3 regions of the Mesorhizobium sp. P5_C1 genome follow, and region 2 is predicted to be linked to each of the others. Evidence: predicted binding sites of a transcription regulator. Region 2 holds the regulator's gene; each other region holds the start of a gene.

Region 1 (5,287 bases), on a different contig from region 2:
TAGAAGGGCCTGCCCTGCCCGCCTTTCAACAGCTTGGCCCTCGACAGTTCGTCACGCGTGATCTTGGCCGCCTGGGTCAGCGAGTTCTTCGCCATGTCCTGCAGGCGCAAGCCGCCAAGCGGCAGCGTTATGCCGTCGCCGATCGCCTCGCCGTTGACGTCGACAAGTTCGAGGCTGCCGCCACCCAGATCGCCGGCGATGCCATTGGCCGGATGGAAGCCCGAAATGACGCCGAGCGCCGAATAATAGGCTTCCTGGCGGCCACTGATCACCCGGATCTCGGTCTTGAGCACATCCTCGGCACGGTGGATGAAATCAGGACCGTTGATCGCCTCGCGCGCCGCGGCGGTGGCCAGCACATACATGTGCTCTGCGCCGGCCTGGTCGGAGAGCGCGCGAAAGCGTCGGAACTCCTCCATCGAGCGCGTCACCGCCTCGGGGTCGAGCTTGCCGGTGGAAACGATGCCGCGGCCGAGGCCGGCCAGCATCTTTTCGTTGAACAGCATGGTCGGCGAGCGCGCCAGCCCCTCATAGACGACGAGACGGATCGAATTCGACCCGATGTCGATGATGGATAGCGGTCGGCGGTCCTGCAACCGGCCCTGGGAATCAGACAGCATCAGGTGGACGCTGCGGCGTTCTTCTTGCGGCGCTTGAACTGCGCGATGCGCTTGGGCGCGTGCGACTTCAGCGCGTCACCCCGTCCCGACAGGCTCGGATTGGTCATGAAATATTCCTGCGCGTTGAACGGTTCCTCGCCCTCCTCCAGCACGACGCGCCGGGAGGTTCCATCAGCCAATACGTCGAAACTTTGCTGATTGTCCATGATGTTGCCCAGCATGATCTGGCCCAGGATCTGTTCATGCACAGTTGGATTGGTGATCGGCACCATGGTCTCGACGCGGCGGTCGAGATTGCGCGGCATGAGGTCGGCCGAAGAGATGTAGACGATCGCCTCGTCCGATGGCAGCCCATGACCATTGCCGAAGCAATAGATGCGGCTGTGTTCCAGAAAACGGCCGACGATCGACTTCACCCTGATATTTTCCGACAGGCCCGGGACCTGCGGCCGCAGGCAGCAGATGCCGCGCACGACGAGGTCGATCTCGACGCCGGCACGGCTGGCGTCATAGAGCGCATCGATGATGATCGGATCGACAAGCGCGTTCATCTTCATCCAGATGCGCGCTGGCCTCCCCTCCACCGCATGAGCAATCTCGACGGCAATATGCTTCAAGATGCGGCTTCTCAGCGTGAACGGCGAGATCGCCAACCGCATCTCATCCGTCGGCTCGGCATAGCCGGTGATGAAATTGAAGAGCTGGGCGACATCGCGGGCAATCGTCGGATCGGTGGTGAAGAAAGACAGATCGGTGTAGATGCGCGCGGTGACCGGATGGTAGTTGCCGGTACCGAGATGGACATAGTTGCGCAGCTTGCCGTCCTCGCGCCGCACCACCAGCGACATTTTCGCATGGGTTTTCAGCTCGAGGAAGCCGAACACGACCTGCACACCGGCTCGCTCCAGGTCGCGCGCCCAGCGGATGTTGGCTTCCTCGTCGAAACGCGCCTTGAGCTCGACCAGCGCGGTCACCGACTTGCCGGCCTCGGCCGCATCGACCAGAGCGCGCACGATCGGGCTGTCGTTGGAGGTGCGGTAAAGCGTCTGTTTGATCGCCACCACTTCCGGATCGGCCATCGCCTGGCGCAGGAACTGCACCACCACATCGAAGGATTCGTAGGGGTGATGGACGACGATGTCCTTCTCGCGGATGGCGGCGAAGCAGTCGCCGCCATGCTCGCGGATGCGCTCGGGAAAGCGCGGATTGTAGGGCGTGAACTTGAGGTCGTCGCGCGGGATGGCGACGATTTCGGAAATCTGGCTGAGCGCCAGCGGACCGGTCAGAACGCTGATGCGGCTCGACGATACGCCCAGCTCGCCGGCAACGAAGTCACGCAGTTCCGCCGGCATCAATACGTCGAATTCGATGCGGATCACCGACCCGCGGCGGCGGCGCTTCAGCGCCGTCTCGAACAGGCGCACCAGATCCTCGGACTCCTCCTCGACCTCGATATCACTGTCGCGGATGATGCGGAACGTGCCGGATCCCTTGACCTCATAGCCTGGGAACAGCTTGCCGATATAGAGGCCGACTGCCTCTTCCAGCGGGATGAAGCGGACATGGTGCTTGCGGTCCGGCAAACGGATGAAGCGCTTCAGCGCCACAGGGAGGCGCAGAAGCGCGCTCATCTCTTCGCCGTTCTTGCGGTGGCGCAATTGCAGCGCCATCGAGAAACCGAGATTGGGGATGAACGGGAACGGATGCGCCGGGTCGATCGACAGCGGGGTCAGCACCGGAAACACCTGCTCCTGGAAATGGTCTTCCAGCCAGATCTTTTCGTCCTTGGTCAGTGCGTCACGGGTGATGCTCTCGATGCCTTCCTTGTTGAGCAGCACGATGAGTGCCGAAAGGCTCTTCTGCTGGTCTTCCTGCAGCCGTTCAACCTCCCGCAGCAGTTGTTCGAGCTGCTGTTCGGGGGTGCGGCCGTCAGGGCTTTTCAGCGTGATGCCCTCGCGCACCTGGCCGGCAAGACCGGCGACGCGGACCATGAAGAACTCGTCGAGGTTGGCCGCCGAGATCGACAGGAAACGGACGCGCTCCAGCAGCGGATGATTGAGGTTCAGCGACTCCTCGAGAACGCGCCGGTTGAACTGCAGCCAGGAAAACTCCCGGTTGACAAAGCGATCCGGGTTGCCGCCCTCCGGGCGAGCCACCTCGACATTCACGAATTCGCTCTGCACCGGCTTCAGTTCGTTCATTTTTCCTGCTCTTCCCTCACGCTCCGCCGCCGAGCGACGCAACCTTCCCGGATGCGCCGCAGGTGCCCTGAAGCGAGGCCTGACCCTCTCCGTAAACCGATTCCGTTTTCGGGGTCATTGCCTTAACCGGCTTAACTTATCCTCTGACAGGCTTTTGCGACAGTTTGATTTCATCGAACTTGCAAAGAGACCGGTTATGATCCAGATGCAGAAGAGACTGCGTTAAGGAGACGACGACGATGGCAGGCGGTTCCATTCCCCATTTTCAGAACGATGCGGGCCACCCGGCGATCGACATCGGCGTCAAGGAATTCATGTGCACGGGCGCCAACCCGCCTTTCGACCACCCGCATGTGTTTCTCGACATGGGCGACGACAACGAAAAGGTCTGCCCCTATTGCTCGACGCTCTACCGCTATTCGTCCAAGCTGAAGGCGACAGAAACGCTGCCGGCCGGCTGTATCTACATCGACCAGGCCGCCTGATTCCTTCGCGGCAAGCCCGATGGACGACACGCGGTCCCGGCAAATCGTCATCGCCGGGGCGGGCGTCGCCGGGCTGACCGCCGCGCTGGCGTTCGCCGAACGCGGCTACCCCGTGCAGGTGTTCGAACAGGCGCAGCGTCTGGAAGCCGCAGGCGCCGGCATCCAGCTTTCTCCCAACGCAACTCGCATTCTTCGCCAGCTTGGCGCGCTCGACCGGCTGCTGCTGGCAGCGGTGCGGCCGGAAGCGGTGGTGTTGAAGGACGCCGCGACGTTGCGCGAACTGGCACGCGTGCCGCTGGGACAAGCCGCCGAAGCCCGCTGGCAGGCACCCTATCTCGTTGCTCACAGGGCTGACTTGCAGAGCGCACTGACTGCGCGCGTTGCCGAGATGCCGAACATCGTTCTTTCTCCCGGCGCACATGTCAGCGGCGTTGCGAAAGGCAGCCATGGTGTCACAGTGGCTGCCGAGATGGACGGCGAGYCCATCGAGGCCGAGGGCTTGCTGCTGGTCGGCGCCGATGGCGTCTGGTCATCGGTGCGCGGGCTTGTCGACACAACCAGGGGAGCGGCCTCGCCAAGAAGTCACTTTTCGGGCGAACTGGCCTGGCGTGCCACCATTCCCGCCGACAGCGCTGCCGGAAAAGCCTTCGCCGCGATCGGCGCCACCGATTGCGTCACGACCTTCCTGCATCCCGGCTTCCACATGGTCGCCTATCCCGTCAGCAAAGGTGCTGCCTTCAATCTTGTCGCTTTCACCAAAGGCGAACGCATTGCCGAGGGCTGGTCCGGGAACGCCGACACCAGGATCTTGACCGGTGCCATGCGCGGTACGGCAGCAGCACTTGCCCGTCTGATCGAGGAAGCCGGCGGGTGGACGGCGTGGCCGATCCATACGATCGAGAGTAAGCAGCCTTGGACGAACGACCGCATCGCGCTGATCGGCGATGCGGCGCATGCGATGACGCCGTTCGCGGCGCAAGGTGCCGCCATGGCGATCGAAGATGCGGCCGCACTTGCGGATGTCGTTGCGGACTTGCCCGGCGATCCGGCACAAGGTCTTCAAATCTGGGAGAACCTGCGACGGCCGCGCGTCGCCAGGGTCGCCCGTCGTGGCGCCCTCAACCGCCTCGCCTGGCATGCCGCGGGTCCAGTCTCCATCGCACGCAATCTGTTCCTGAAAATGCGCTCGTCTGAAAAACTCGCCGCCGATCTGGACTGGCTTTATGGCTGGCAGCCGCAGAAAATCATCCGGCGCTGAAAGCTGGGGCATAGGCCGAATGCCGGCCCATAGAACGGAGTTAATTGTAAAGCCGCATCGACAGGCCGAGCGAAGCCGGCAGCGGATTCCACCAGCCGGTGCGCAAGCCGGCGGTACGCAAGGCTGCCGCCGTCCAGGTGTTGCAGCCGACCAACGCGTTGAAATGGCCGTTGGCTTCATAGAAGCGGTCGAAGCTGGAATAGGCCGCGCCCGGAACAAGAAGCGGCCCTTGCGGCCCCCGTTGGAAACTCGCATCGATGAAATCGAGCAGTGCCGCAAAACGCTCCTCGCCGATGTCGAAGCCGGCGACATCCGGATGCGGTTCGACTATGGCGCCAGCAACGTCGACATGCATGACCGACGCGTCGAGGGTCAGTGCCTTCATCACCGGGATGGCCTTGAGCTCGGACCATGTCGGCGTCTCCAGGTAGAAGGCGCGACCACCCCAGCCGAAGACGATGTAGCGAACCTCCGGACTTTCGGCCGGGATGGCGGCGTCGACCAGGAAATGGAACCGCTGGCGCACCCTGTCGTCCATCGGGATGGCGATATCGGTGTGGATCGGGTTGTTCAGCACCAGGATGTGGCGCGTGGTGGCGGGATTGGCGGCGGCCGGCGGCCACAGCGGCCTCGGCACCAGAGTGCCCAGCGTCGCAGCAAGCGCAACGACGATCAGTAGCAGGCCTAGAAAACGTCCCAGCTTCTTCATGAATGGCGGCATTG
Region 2 (7,401 bases):
AGAGTCCGCCTACGGCATCGGCTGCACGACCTGGGAAGTGACCCGCCGCGTGGTCATTCCCTACACAAGGATCGGCATCATGGGCGGCGTCATGCTCGGCCTCGGCCGCGCGCTCGGCGAAACCATGGCAGTGACCTTCGTCATCGGCAACGCGCACCGCATCAGCACCTCGCTGTTCGCGCCGGCAACGACGATCTCCGCGACCATCGCCAACGAATTCACCGAAGCCGTCGGCGATCTCTACACCTCTTCGCTGGTGGCGCTCGGCCTGATCCTGTTCGTCATCACCTTCCTGATCCTCGCCATCGCACGCTACATGCTGATGCGCATTGACGCCCGCACGGGAGCCTGACCGATGTCGACAGCCACATCGCTTCATCAGAGCCGCAAGAGGAAGAATTCCGTGATGATGACGCTGTGCGTCGCCGCCGCGGGCATCGGACTTGCCTGGCTGGCGCTCATCCTCGGCGCGCTGCTCTACAAGGGCCTGTCCGGCGTCAATCTTGCGGTGTTCACGCAAATGACGCCGCCGCCCGGCGATGCCGGCGGCCTGCTTAACGCCATCTACGGCAGCATCGTGATGACCATTATCGGCGTCGTCGTCGGTACACCGATCGGCGTGCTGGCAGGCACCTACATGGCCGAATACGGACGCTTTTCGAAGCTCACCACCGTGGTGCGCTTCATCAACGACATCCTTTTGTCGGCGCCCTCGATCATCATCGGCCTTTTCGTCTACGAACTGATGGTCCGGCCGATGGGGCATTTCTCGGCGATCGCCRGCGCTGTCGCGCTTGCTATCCTGGTCATCCCGGTCGTCGTTCGCACCACCGAGGACATGCTCAACCTGGTGCCGAACGCGTTGCGCGAGGCCGGCACCGCGATCGGCGCGCCGCGCTGGGTGGTCATCAAGTCGGTCGCTTACCGCGCCGCCCTTTCCGGCATCGTCACCGGCATATTGCTGTCGATCGCCCGTATCTCCGGCGAGACGGCGCCACTACTCTTTACGGCGCTCAACAACCAGTTCTGGTCGAGCAATCTCAACGCGCCGATGGCCAGCCTGCCTGTGACCATCTTCCAGTTCGCTCTCAGCCCTTACGAGGAATGGCAGCAACTGGCCTGGACCGGTGCACTCATCATCACATTGACGGTTCTCGCGCTCAGCATCTTTGCTCGCAGCCTGACCGGACGCAGAGAGGACAAATGAGCCAGATGTTGTCTCCAGACATGACGATCGCCGCCGAGGCAATTGCCGGCAAGGCCAAGATCGAGGTCAAGAACCTCAACTTCTACTACGGCCAGAGCAAGGCGCTGAAGGACATCACGCTGTCGCTGCCCGAGCGCAGCGTCACCGCCTTCATCGGACCTTCGGGCTGCGGGAAGTCGACGCTGCTGCGCGTCTTCAACCGCATCTACGAGCTCTATCCCAAGCAGACCGCCGAGGGCCAGGTGCTGCTCGACGGCCAGAACGTTCTCGACCGCTCGCAGGACCTTAACCTGCTGCGGACCAAGATCGGGATGGTGTTTCAGAAGCCAACGCCGTTCCCGATGTCGATCTATGAAAACATCGCCTTCGGCGTCAGGCTCTACGAGAAGATCAGCAAGTCCGAGATGGACGGCCGTGTCGAGCAGGCGCTGAAGCGCGCCGCACTGTGGACCGAAGTCAAGGACAAGCTCAACGCCAGCGGCCTCAGCCTCTCCGGCGGCCAGCAGCAGCGACTCTGCATCGCCCGCACCGTGGCGGTGAAGCCGGAAGTCATCCTGCTCGACGAGCCGGCCTCTGCGCTTGACCCGCTGTCGACCGCCAAGATCGAAGAGCTGATCGACGAGTTGCAAGCCGACTACACGATCGTCATCGTCACCCACAACATGCAGCAGGCGGCGCGCGTGTCGAAGCAGACGGCCTTCATGTATCTGGGCGAACTGGTCGAGTTCGACCGCACCGAGAAGATCTTCACGTCGCCCCGCGAGAAGCGCACGCAGGACTACATCACCGGCCGCTTCGGCTGAGCTCAGGCATACGAGGACTAAGATCATGGGCGAACACACAGTCGCTTCTTTCGACGAGGATCTCGGACAGATCAGCAGGCTGATCCGCGACATGGGCGACCTCGCCGGCTCGATGGTCGGCGGCGCCACCAAGGCGCTGTTGAATTCCGACAACGCCCTGGCGCAGCGCGTCGTCTCCGACGATGCGATCATGGACGCGCGCCAGCGCGAGCTCGACGACCGCGCCATCACACTGATCGCCAAGCGTCAGCCGATGGCCGACGATCTGCGTCATGTCGTCGGTTCGATCCGCATGGCCGGCGACCTCGAGCGCATTGGCGACCTTGCCAAGAACATCGCCAAGCGCGTCGGCACCGTCGGCCTCAGCGTCACCCCGCGCGACCTGTCGCACTCCATCGACGCAATGGCGCAGCTGGTGCTGATCCAGGTGCAGGGCGTCATCGAGGAATATACGGCGCGCGACGCCGCGGCGCTGGCGAAGCTGCGCGCCGACGACGAGCGCATCGACGTCAAGTACACCTCGGTGTTCCGCGAACTCCTGACCTACATGATGGAAGACCCGCGCAACATCACCGCCTGCACGCATCTTTTGTTCTGCGCCAAGAACCTCGAACGCATCGGCGATCACGTCACCAACATCGCGGAAAATGCGTATTATGTTTTGACCGGTACGCAGCTGCCCGCCAATCGTCCGAAGCAGGACGAGACGGCGATGTCCGCGCCGGCGGCATGACGGCAGGGGTGACCAGTCGATGATCGCGCCACGCATCATGGTGGTGGAGGACGAGGAGCCGCTTGGCGTGCTCCTGCGCTACAATCTCGAGTCCGAGGGATACCAGGTCGAGGTGGTGACGCGCGGCGACGAGGCCGAAATCCGCCTCCAGGAAAACGTGCCTGACCTGCTGGTGCTCGACTGGATGGTGCCAGCAGTGTCCGGCATCGAACTCTGTCGCCGGCTAAGAATGCGTCCCGAGACCGAGCGGCTGCCGATCATCATGCTGACCGCGCGTGGCGAGGAAAGCGATCGTGTGCGCGGCCTCTCGACCGGCGCCGACGACTATCTGGTCAAGCCGTTCTCGACGCCCGAGTTCATGGCTAGGGTCAAGGCGCTGTTGCGCCGCGCCAAGCCGGAAGTGCTGTCCAGCGTGCTCAAGGTCGGCGACATCGTGCTCGATCGTGAATCGCACAGGGTCTATCGCAAGAAGAGCGAGATCCGGCTCGGACCGACCGAATTCCGCCTGCTCGAATTCATGATGCGCCATCCCGGCCGCGTGTTCTCGCGCAGCCAGCTGCTCGACAATGTCTGGGGCGAGACGATCTACATCGACGAACGCACGGTCGACGTGCATGTCGGCCGGCTGCGCAAGGCGGTCAACAATGGCCGCATGCCCGATGTCATCCGCACCATTCGTGGGGCGGGCTACGCAATCCGGGAAGATTAGGGATCTGCTGATATTCAGGTGATGCCGGCCTGCGAACGGCAGTCTCCTGCGCTTCCGGTACTCACGGATCCAAATGTCCGCTCCGTTCCGGTTCTCGGAACCCGCCATTCTCGACTCGGCCTAACCTGAATCTCAACGCATCCCGGCGCGTTATTCACGCAACGTTCTTGCCACCGAGGCCGGATCTCGCCTGCGTGCCGGGCGCGAAAATCTCCTGGTCTACGAAGGTCAGTGCCCGTGTGGCGCAGCCTTCGCGGATCAGTGGCAGTTCGTTCGGTTCGGTGTCGAAGGAAATCGATTGCGAATGCTGGCCGCCGGCGGTCTGGGCAATCGCCTCGCGCAATGCCGGCTCGATCAGGTCGAAGGCGGCGGCGCTGACGCCGACCATGGCGACGGGCGCCGGGTCGATCAGCGCGAACAGGCTGCCGAGACCGTAGCCGAGTGCCTCGCCGGCCTTGCGATAGGCCTCGCGCTCGGGTCCATCCCTCTCGCGGGCCGCGGTCGCCAGCGCGCGCATGTCGGCATCACTGACATCGGCGACCGGTTCCGCGTCCTCACTCATCTGCCTTGCGTTGCGCCAGATGGCGTAGTTGCCGGCATAGGCCTCGACGCAGCCGCGCCGCCCGCAGCGGCACAGCGCGCCGTGCGGCCGATGGATCATATGGCCGAACTCGCCGCCCGAGGAATGAGTGCCGGTGAACAGCTCGCCCTTCAGCACCAGGCCCATGCCGATGCCGTGCGACAACAGGATGGCGATGAAGTCGTCGCGGTAGCGCTCGGGGTCGCGCCAGCGCAACGCTATCGCCATCATATTGCAGTCGTTCTCCATGGTGGCGGGGATGCCGAACTCGTCCTCGAGTATGTCGGCGAAGGCGATATCGGTGTGCGGCGTGATCGGCGACCACAGCATGGCGCGGGCACGCGTGTCAGTGATGCCCTGGATCGCCAGCGCGATGCGGGCGACACTGCGGACGTCGAGGTCGGGGTCTTCGAGACGACGCCGTACGATGGCAACGCATTCACCGACCAGCGCGTCGCGCGACATGGTCAGCGTGTCCAGCCGGCGCTGTTCCTCGGCGATCACCTGGCCGGCATAGTCGATGACGGCGACCGAGAGGAAGTTCAGCGACAGCACCACGGTCATCACCGCCGCCGCTTCCGGATTGAGGCCGAGGCCGACCTGCGGCCGGCCCCGTTTGAGCGAGCCGGCCTCGCTCGGCTTGCTCTCAGTCAGGATGCCTTCGCCGATGAGGTCGGAGGAGATCGCCGATATGGTCGAATGGCTGAGGCCCGTGGTCGCGGCGATCTCGGTGCGGGACGGCTGTCCGGCGCGGCGCACGGCCGCAATCACCATCGCCCGGTTGCGGCGGCGCAGATCGTCGTGGCGGATTCCGACCGACATGCTTTTTCACATCCTCCCGGTCGCTGCAGCCTTTCGTGCCTCCCGAAGGCCATCAGCGAAGCCTGAAAGCGCGACGCGCTTCAGGTACTTGTTCCTGCACGTGTCGTTGCCCCAAAACCGCTGCGCACTTTTGGGGCGACATGCGCCAAGCCAAATTCTGGCAGAACCCTACCATCATGTCATTATTTATTCCGGAGCTCGAAAAAAACTCGGAGAGACGTCAAAATCCATCAGAATCGATGTTGACAGCGTTCGGGCGTTGGATCACTATTTTTTCGAGGCTCGAAAAAATAGAGCCTCTGTGCCGGCCTACGGGTCAGTTTGGTCGCGCCATACGCGGCGCAGGGAGGATATTATGAAAAAATTCACAGCCGCCATCCTGGCGGGTGTCGCCATGTCGCTGACGCTGGTGTCGGTCGCGCAGGCGAAGGACAAGGTCATCGGCGTTTCGTGGTCCAACTTCCAGGAAGAGCGTTGGAAGACCGACGAAGCGGCGATGAAGAAGGCCATCGAGGCGGCTGGTGACAAATACATTTCCGCTGATGCGCAGTCCAATCCGGGCAAGCAGCTCACCGACGTCGAGAGCCTGATTTCGCAGGGCGCCAACGCGCTGATCATCCTGGCGCAGGATGCCTCGGCCATCGGCCCGGCGGTGCAGAAGGCATTGGACGAAGGCATTCCGGTCGTCGGCTATGACCGGCTGATCGAGAACAAGAACGTGTTCTACCTGACCTTCGACAACAAGGAAGTCGGCCGCATGCAGGCCCGCGAAGTGTTCAAGGTCAAGCCGGAAGGCAACTACGTCTTCATCAAGGGCTCGGGCGCCGATCCGAATGCCGATTTCCTGTTCGCCGGCTCCATGGAAGTGCTCAAGTCAGCCATCGACAGCGGCAAGATCAAGAATGTCGGCGAAGCCTATACGGATGGCTGGCTGCCCGCCAATGCCCAGAAGAACATGGAACAGTTCCTCACCGCCAACGACAACAAGGTCGATGCCGTGGTGGCAGCCAATGACGGCACCGCCGGCGGCGTCGTCGCCGCGCTGACGGCGCAAGGGCTGGCAGGATCGGTTCCGGTGTCCGGCCAGGACGGCGACCATGCCGCACTGAACCGCGTCGCACTCGGCACACAGACCGTGTCGGTGTGGAAGGACGCACGCGAACTCGGCAAGAACGCTGCCGAAATCGCCTCGCAGCTGGCCGCTGGCACTGCCCTGGACAAGATCCCGAACGCCGTGAAGTTCACGACGCCCGGCGGCAACGAGACCAACTCGCTGTTCCTGACGCCGATCGCGATCACCAAGGACAATCTCAACGTCGTCATCGACGCCGGCTGGATCAAGAAGGACGAAGTCTGTGCAGGCGTCGCCGCCGGCACCGTCGCGGCCTGCAACTAAAACCGAACGGGATCCCGGTTCGATCTCAGCGCCGCGGCCCCTGGGCCGCGGCGTTTCTCAAGGGGCATTCCGCTTCAAATGATCGCGGAAAGCAAATAGCATCGTGTTTCCGGCATCCGCGCCAGACGGCAAACCGGTGGGAGGACTTCATGACCGACACGGCCTCTAACACGCCTGCCGCGAATACGCCCGCAGACCGGGCGCGTGCGTCCGAATTGAGCGCCGTCGGACGCTTCCTCAAGGCGACCGAACTCGATACGCGCATGCTTGGCATGGTCGGTGCGTTGCTGGTCATCTGGGTCGGCATTCATATCCTGTCGGGCGGACTTTTCCTGACGCCGCGCAATCTCTGGAACCTGTCGGTGCAGACTTCCTCGGTCGCGATCATGGCGACCGGCATGGTGCTGGTCATCGTCATGCGCAACATCGACCTTTCGGTTGGTTCCGTCGAAGGCGTGATCGGTATGATCATGGGTGTGGCGCAAGCCGAATTCCTCATTCGCGTCATCGGCTTCCAGCTTGGAAATCCCTGGCTCTGGATCATCGCACTGGTCGTCGGCGTGGTGCTCGGTCTTGTGATCGGGGCCTTCCAGGGCTTCATCATCGCCTATCTCGAAGTTCCTGCCTTCATCGTGACGCTGGGCGGCCTGTTGGTCTGGCGCGGCATGGCATGGCTGATCACCAACGGGCGCACGGTCGCGCCACTCGACGCTACATTCCAGCTGATGGGCGGCGGACCGCGAGGCTCGGTCGGCGCCACCGCCAGCTGGATCATCGGCATCGTCGCTTGCGTGGCTGTGGCTTTCGCGTTGCTCAACGGCCGGTCGCAGCGCAAACGGTTCAACTTTCCACTGCGCCCCGTGTGGGCGGAAACCTTTCTCGGTGTGGTCAGTTGCGCTGCCATCCTTGGGGCCGTCTGGATCGCCAATTCCTATCCGTGGCCAATCGGCATCGTGCGCCAGTATGCACAGCAGAACGGCATCACCATTCCCGAAGGCGGGCTGTTCATCGCCCACGGCATCGCCATACCGGTGCTGATGGCTGTCGCGGTCGGTATCGTCATGACCTTCATCACCAAGCGCACCCGTTTCGGCCGCTATGTCTTTGCCATCGGCGGCAATCCGGAGGCCGCCAATCTCGCCGGCATCAAC
Region 3 (7,401 bases), on a different contig from region 2:
TGCGGAACCTGCTTGGTACAAACCTCTTAATCAAGCCGGCAATTGACGCAAGCGTGGCGCGGGTCTAAAGGGTCGTTATCCCGTGGTGATTTGGCCGGTCGGCTTGCAGCCACGTTAAACAAGTCGCTAAAGGACCGTCGGGCCGCAAGGCCGTATGGACCGGTTGCGACTTTCGCGGCCGGTTTTTTTGTGTCTGGAACAAAAGCGATGAGCACCAAGAAGCGTAACTGGAAGCCTCAAACGACACTCGTGCATAGCGGAACCCTGCGTTCCGGTTTCGGCGAAACCTCCGAGGCGATGTACCTCACCCAGGGCTATGTCTACGAAACTGCGCAGGCCGCCGAAGCCCGCTTCAAGGGCGAGGAGCCGGGGTTCATCTACTCGCGCTACGCCAACCCGACCGTCGACATGTTCGAAAAACGCATGTGCGCGCTCGAAGGCGCCGAGGACGCGCGCGCCACCGCATCCGGCATGGCCGCGGTGACGGCCTCGCTGTTGTGCAGCGCCAGGGCCGGCGATCATATCGTGGCAGCACGCGCGCTGTTCGGCTCCTGCCGCTGGGTGGTCGAGACGCTGGCGCCGAAATATGGCATCGAGGCGACGCTGGTCGACGGCACCGACATCGCCAACTGGGAAAAGGCGGTCAAGCCGAACACCAAGCTGTTCTTCCTGGAAAGCCCGACCAACCCGACGCTGGAAGTGGTCGACATCGCCGCGGTTGCCGCGCTTGCCAATTCGATCGGTGCGCGGCTGATCGTCGACAATGTCTTTGCCACACCCCTGCAGCAGAAGCCGCTGCAGCTCGGTGCGCACATCGTCGTCTACTCGGCGACCAAGCATATTGACGGCCAGGGCCGCTGTCTCGGCGGCGTCATCCTGTCGGACAAGAAGTGGATCGACGAGAACCTGCACGACTATTTCCGCCACACCGGCCCCAGCCTGTCGCCGTTCAATGCCTGGACGCTGCTGAAAGGGCTGGAGACGCTGCCGGTGCGCGTGCGCCAGCAGACGGAAAGCGCCAGCAGGATCGCGGATTTCCTGGCCGAGCGGCCCGAAATCGTCCGCGTCATCTATCCCGGCCGCGCCGACCACCCGCAGGCGGCCATCGTCAAGAAGCAGATGTCGGGCGGCTCGACGCTGATCTGCCTGGACGTCAAGGGAGGCAAGCAGGCGGCCTTCGCCTTGCAGAACGCGCTCGACATCGTACTGATCTCCAACAATCTCGGCGATGCCAAGAGCCTGATCACCCATCCGGCRACGACGACGCACAAGAATCTGAGCGACGAAGCGCGTGCCGAACTCGGCATCGGGCCGGGCACGCTCAGGCTGTCGGTCGGCCTGGAGGATACCGACGATCTTCTGGAAGACATCGAACAGGCGCTGAAGTCGGCCAAGTAAAAGGCCTTTGGCCATCAGGCGCCGGACGGCGTCTCTTCCAACTCGGCCGCCTTGGTGCCGATGGTCATCGCGTTGCCGCGCCAGTCGACGGCGCCACCCAGCCAGCCGCGCGCCCACATCGCCGGCAGGATCAGGTCGCGCATCATGATCGCCGCGACCATGCGCGACGACAGGTACCAGCCTTTGGACCAGGCCAGGGCGCATTCAGGAAGGTAGAAGGCCGCCAGCACGGCAATGGCGGTTGCCCAGAGGCTGACGCCCGCGCTTGCCGCCGCCAACAGCGCGAGTGCCAGCGGCACCACTGCCCCGGTCAGGATTTCGGGTGCGAAAAACCATGGGAAAGTGACGCGGCGCAGGCGCGCCCAACGGGCCTGACGCGACCAGATCTCGTCAAAGGTGCGCCGGCCGAGCGGTTGCTCGAAGGGCGCGGCGACGAGATTGACGCGCAGGCCAAGGCCATTGACCAGCTTGGTCGCGGCAGCGTCCTCGGCGATCTCGGCGGCGAGCGCACGGATGCCACCACTGGCGTCGAGCATCGGCTTGTTCCAGAGCATGCTCTTGCCCTGGGCAAAGCCGAGGCCAAGCGCCTCGCCGGCATATTGCCAGCGCGCTTGCAGCGTGTTGAGGAAAGCGCATTCGACCTCGGCCCAGAAGCCAGCGGGCCGCGAGCCTATCGGCGTCGAGCAGACAAGGCCGGTGTCGGGCCGCCATGCAGCCATCAGGTGCTGCACGTAGTCTCTCGGCATCAACACGTTGGAATCGGCCAGGACAACCCAATCGTGGCGCGCTGCCTCCCAACCCTTGACGCAATTGTTGAGTTTCGGATTGGCGCTGATGCGGTCGTCGCCGATCAGCAGCCGCGCCGGCACCTTGGGAGAACGGGCGATGGCGGCACGGATCAGCCTGACCACCGGATCGTCCGCATGGGCGACGCAAAAGACCAGTTCATAGCGAGGCCAGTCGAGCGAGAGGGCGCGCTCCAGCGTCTCCTGCGTGAACGGCTCGACGCCACGCGATGGCACGATAATCGACACCGGCAGCGGCTTGCCGGCCGGCGGCGCGATGGTGCGGTGGCGCTTCAGACGCGAAGCGGCGAGCAGGATGCTGGCGAGGTTTGAAAGGATGAGAGCGATCGAAAGCGAGGCGGCTATGAGGGTGAGTTCCATCGAGACCTGGCCACTCCAGAAAAGACGGCCCGCGTGATGGCCGTTTTCAACAGTTCGACAGAGCGCCGAGTCGCCCGCTTCGTGCACACCACCATTGTCATGTGTCACTTAAATGACATTCTTTGTCGGCACCTGCCTTTCAGGCCGGGCGCGACAAGACGCGCACGTTGACCTGCTCGCCCGGAGCGAGGACAGTTCGACTTGGATTGTTTTGGAGCCGCTTATGTACCGCGCCGTGACGCGCAACATCGAAGTGCAGGTCAGGCCGTTCTATCTGGAGGACCGTTCGGACCCGTCGGAGAACCGCTATGTCTGGGGCTATCAGATAACGATCGACAACCAGTCGGATGAGTTCGTGCAGCTGTTGTCGCGCTATTGGCACATCACCGACGGCACCGGACGGGTCGAGGAGGTGCGCGGTGCCGGCGTCGTCGGCGACCAGCCCGAACTCAATCCCGGCGACAGCTATCAATACACGTCCGGTTGCCCGCTTTCGACACCGTCCGGCATCATGGTCGGGCACTACACGATGCGCAACAAGCGGGGCGAGACGTTCGACATCGCCATCCCCGCCTTCTCGCTGGATCTGCCGGGGACGCGAAGGACGGTGAATTAGCTTCGCCTCACCGGCCGCCAAGCAGCCGGTGAGGCTCGTTCTCTACTGGGCCGCCGCAAATTCCGCCGGATCGAAGTCATATTGCTTCGAGCAGAATTCGCAGGCGACGTGGATGCCGCCGTCTTCGGTGCTGTCCTTGATCTCCTGCGCCGAGAAGCCCTCGAGGATGCCACGGATCTTGTCCCTCGAGCATGAGCACTGGTCGGCGACCGGTACGCCGCCGAAGACGCGCACGCCATGCTCGTGGAACAGCCTGTACAGCAGCCGCTCGGCGCCGATCGTCGGGTCGATCAGTTCGGTCGGCTCGATGGTGCCGAGCAATGCCAGCAGCTCCTGCCAGGAATTGTCGGCCGGATCGTGGATCTCCTCGCGCGGATCGCCATCGCCGCCCGGCAGGTCCGGAACGCGCATGCGCTCGGGCGACTGCGGCAGGAACTGCGCCAGGATGCCACCGGCACGCCACTGCTCGCGAGCGCCGCCGACGCCAGGCGTCAGCAGCTTGGCCACCGAAAGCCTGATATCGGTCGGAATCTGCTCCGACTGGCGGAAATAGGTGCGGGCCGCGTCTTCCAGCGTTTCGCCATCGAGCTGGACGATACCCTGATAGCGCTGCGTGTGAGCACCCTGGTCGATGGTCAGCGCCAGCACGCCGCTGCCGAGCAGCGTCTGCTGAGACGTTTCGCCGGCCGCGACCAGCGCCTCCAGCCGGTCTGCATCGAAGCGGGCATAGGCGCGCAGTGCCGAGGGCGTGGAAAAATCCGCCACCAGCATGTCGACCGGCCCGTCGGTGCGGGTCTGCAGGATGAACTTGCCCTCGAACTTCAGCGAGGTGCCGAGCAGCACCGTCAGCACGCAGGCTTCCGCCAGCAGGCGGGCGACCGGTTCGGGATAGTCGTGACGGCTGAGGATGGCGTCGAGCATCGGCCCGAGCTGGACGGTACGGCCGCGCACATCGAGCGGGCCGACCTCGAAGGGCACGACGTGATCGTCGCCGGCGTAGCCGAATTCGCCGAGTTTGGGGTGATGTTCAGTCACTTGATAGGTTTCCAACATGACAATGCTCCAGGGCGCGGCCATGCCGCCCTGGAGGGCGCATGCTTCGAAACGCGCTTGATTTGCGTGATGCGGCGCAAATAGGCATCACACCCCCAGAGATCAAGCGCCGAGACACCAGGCGAGCACGGCCTTCTGGGCATGGAGGCGGTTCTCGGCCTCGTCGAAGACCACCGAATGCGGCCCGTCAATGACCTCGTCGGTCACTTCCTCGCCGCGGTGCGCCGGCAGGCAGTGCATGAACAGCGCCTCCGGCTTGGCCTTCGCCATCAGCTTGGCATTGACCTGGTAGGGCGAGAACACGTTGTGGCCGCGGGCGCGATGCTCCTGGCCCATCGACACCCAGCAATCGGTGACGACGCAGTCGGCCTGGTCGACGGCTTCCTCGGGCGAGCGGGTGAAGTGCAGCTTGCCACCATGCGCCTGCGACCAGTCGATATGCTTCTGTTCCGGCTCGCTGCCTTCGGGCACGGCGACGTTGAGGTTGAAGCGGAACCGCGCCGAGGCCTCGAGCAGCGAATGCAGCACATTGTTGCCGTCGCCGGTCCAGGCGATGGTCTTGCCGGCAACCGGACCGCGATGCTCCTCGAAGGTCATGATATCGGCCATCAGCTGGCAGGGATGGGTGTCGTCGGTCAGTCCATTGATGACCGGAACGGTGGCATTCTCGGTCAGTTCGAGCAGCCGCTCATGCGAGGTGGTGCGGATCATGATCGCGTCGACGTAGCGCGACAGCACCTTGGCGGTGTCGGCAATGGTCTCGGAGCGGCCGAGCTGCATCTCGGTGCCGGTCAGCATGATGGTTTCGCCGCCGAGCTGGCGCATGCCGACGTCGAAGGACACGCGGGTGCGCGTCGAGGGCTTGTCGAAGATCATCGCCAGCACCTTGCCTTCGAGCGGCCTGGTGCGCTCGCCAGCCTTGAGGCGAGCCTTTCGCACCACCGCATCATCAAGCATGAAGCGCAGATCGCCTTCGGAAACGGCGGAAAGATCGGTGAAATGGCGAACTGACATCAGCAATGGTTCCAGGATTACTTCGCGGCGGCGGCGGCGATCGCCTCCGCCAGGCCCTTGGCGCCGGCGCGGATGCGGCTGAGCGCGTCGTGGATCTCGGCATCGGTGACGGTGAGCGGCGGCAACAGGCGAATGACGTTGTCGCCGGCCGGAACCGCCAGCAGGTGCTGGTCGCGCAATGCCATGTTCACCTTGGTGTTGGGCATGGCGCACTTGAGACCGAGCATCAGCCCGGTGCCCCTGATGTCCTCGATGACCTCGGGAAACTCGTCGGCGACCGCCGCCAGCCCCTGCTTCATCAGCAGCGCCTTGCGCTGGACATCTTCGAGGAAGCCGTCTTCCAGCACCACGTCGAGCACCGCGTTGCCAACCGCCATGGCCAGCGGGTTGCCGCCGAAAGTGGTGCCATGGACGCCGGACGTCATGCCAATGGCCGCTTCATCGGTGGCAAGGCAGGCGCCCATCGGGAAGCCGCCGCCAATGCCCTTGGCGATCGCCATGATGTCGGGGGTGACGCCGGACCATTCATGCGCGAACAGCTTGCCGGTTCGGCCGATGCCGCACTGGACCTCGTCGTAGATCAGCAGCAGGCCGTGCTGTTCGCACAACTGCCTGAGCCGCCTCAGCGATTGCGTCGGCACCGGGCGGATGCCGCCCTCGCCCTGTACCGGTTCGATCAGGATCGCCGCGGTCTCTGGCGTGATCGCTTTTTCGGCCGCGTCGATGTCATCGAAGCCGACCTGGTCGAAGCCCTCGACCTTGGGGCCAAACCCTTCAAGGTACTTGTACTGACCGCCGGCCGCGATGGTCGCCAGCGTGCGGCCATGGAAGGCCCCCTCGAAGGTGATGACGCGGAAGCGTTCGGGATGTCCCTTGACGAAATGGTAGCGCCGCGCCGTCTTGATCGCGCATTCCAGCGCTTCGGCGCCGGAATTGGTGAAGAACACCTTGTCGGCGAAGGTGGCGTCCACCAGCCGCTCGCCGAGCCGGGTTTGCCCCGGAATCTCGTAGAGATTGGAGACATGCCAAAGCTTCGCGGCTTGCTCGGTCAGTGCTGAGACCAGGTGCGGATGGCTGTGACCCAGCGAATTGACGGCGATGCCGCCGGCGAAATCGAGATATCGCTCGCCCTTGTCGGTAACCAGCCAGGTGCCTTCCCCATGGTCGAAGGCCAGGGGTGCGCGAGCAAAGGTCTCGTAAAGCGCCGAACCGCTCATTATATGCGTCTCCGGTACCGGAAAATCAAAAAAGCCGCCAAAGCGGCGGCCTGTGCGGCTTATCGTGTTTTTCGGCCATGAAGTCAACGAAAACGTCGCGTAGTGCCCCGCGGCAAGCCCTCCGACGCAACGCCGGCTCACGAGCGACCGGGCAAGTTGGGGAAAACCTAAAAAACCGATTCGTGTTGCACTTGGGACTCTTGTCACCGAGTCAGCGCATAGAGTAGTTGTAGTCAAGAAATAACTAGATTTCGTGCGGCGGACCTAATCACCAGATATATGTGGTGTCTGCCCCGGCAAATGTTGCCGGGCCGGGAGTGGATTCCGATTGCCGCACGCTTAGCAGGAGCGGTCTCATGAACTGGACTGACGAGCGGGTAGAACTTCTCAGAAAACTGTGGTCCGAGGGTCTGAGCGCAAGCCAGATTGCTGCGCAGCTTGGTGGGGTCAGCCGCAATGCGGTCATTGGAAAGGTGCACCGGCTGAAACTGTCGGGCCGCGGGCGGTCGACCGCCACGCCGGCACGCCAGAAGAAGGCGGCGCAGGGATCGACGGTTCAGAAATCGGTGTCGCGCGCCGCAAGCACGGTCCGTCATGTCACGACATCGATCGGCGCAACGGCATTGCAGACGCAGTTCGACGCCGAACCTGTGGCACGCCACTATATCCGCCCGGTCGAGAATGTCGTGGTGCCGATCTCACGGCATCTGCAGCTCGTCGAGCTGACCGAGCGGACCTGCAAATGGCCGAACGGCGATCCGCTTTCGGAGGACTTCAATTTCTGCGGCAACGAAGCCGCCGAAACCGGCCCCTACTGCAAGTACCACGCCCGCGTGGCGTTCCAGCCGGCATCGGAGCGGCGGCGGAGTCGATAACAGAGAAGGGAATAGGGGAGTAAGGCAATACGGCAGTAGGCGTGCGGAAAGTCGCGCTTGCG

The links. Region 2 encodes PhoB, which activates phosphate uptake and scavenging genes when phosphate is short. Its sites were predicted from a motif close to TGTCATNNANCTGTCAT; they were not measured.
Region 1: a site for PhoB is predicted at 2,978-2,994, ahead of ACXJ7R_RS23435 (RNA degradosome polyphosphate kinase). Genes of this name have one in related genera too.
Region 3: a site for PhoB is predicted at 2,666-2,682, ahead of ACXJ7R_RS12230 (ceramide glucosyltransferase). Genes of this name have one in related genera too.

What each region holds. Positions count from the first base shown of each region.
Region 1 covers NZ_JBFULQ010000374.1:74-5,360, forward strand. The annotation lists partial or broken gene ACXJ7R_RS23430 (Ppx/GppA family phosphatase) at 1-620, opposite strand, end outside; gene ACXJ7R_RS23435 (RNA degradosome polyphosphate kinase) at 620-2,821, opposite strand; gene ACXJ7R_RS23440 (zinc-finger domain-containing protein) at 3,061-3,306, shown strand; gene ACXJ7R_RS23445 (FAD-dependent monooxygenase) at 3,326-4,564, shown strand; gene ACXJ7R_RS23450 (TIGR02117 family protein) at 4,605-5,273, opposite strand.
Region 2 covers NZ_JBFULQ010000082.1:5,722-13,122, reverse strand. The annotation lists gene pstC (phosphate ABC transporter permease subunit PstC) at 1-352, shown strand, start outside; gene pstA (phosphate ABC transporter permease PstA) at 356-1,207, shown strand; gene pstB (phosphate ABC transporter ATP-binding protein PstB) at 1,204-2,010, shown strand; gene phoU (phosphate signaling complex protein PhoU) at 2,036-2,743, shown strand; gene phoB (phosphate regulon transcriptional regulator PhoB) at 2,763-3,452, shown strand; gene ACXJ7R_RS09600 (ROK family protein) at 3,607-4,854, opposite strand; gene xylF (D-xylose ABC transporter substrate-binding protein) at 5,210-6,250, shown strand; gene ACXJ7R_RS09590 (sugar ABC transporter permease) at 6,400-7,401, shown strand, end outside.
Region 3 covers NZ_JBFULQ010000117.1:688-8,088, reverse strand. The annotation lists SAM riboswitch at 73-150, shown strand; gene ACXJ7R_RS12235 (O-succinylhomoserine sulfhydrylase) at 208-1,398, shown strand; gene ACXJ7R_RS12230 (ceramide glucosyltransferase) at 1,413-2,564, opposite strand; gene apaG (Co2+/Mg2+ efflux protein ApaG) at 2,788-3,180, shown strand; gene ACXJ7R_RS12220 (Hsp33 family molecular chaperone) at 3,223-4,257, opposite strand; gene argF (ornithine carbamoyltransferase) at 4,336-5,247, opposite strand; gene ACXJ7R_RS12210 (acetylornithine transaminase) at 5,265-6,464, opposite strand; gene ACXJ7R_RS12205 (GcrA family cell cycle regulator) at 6,821-7,339, shown strand.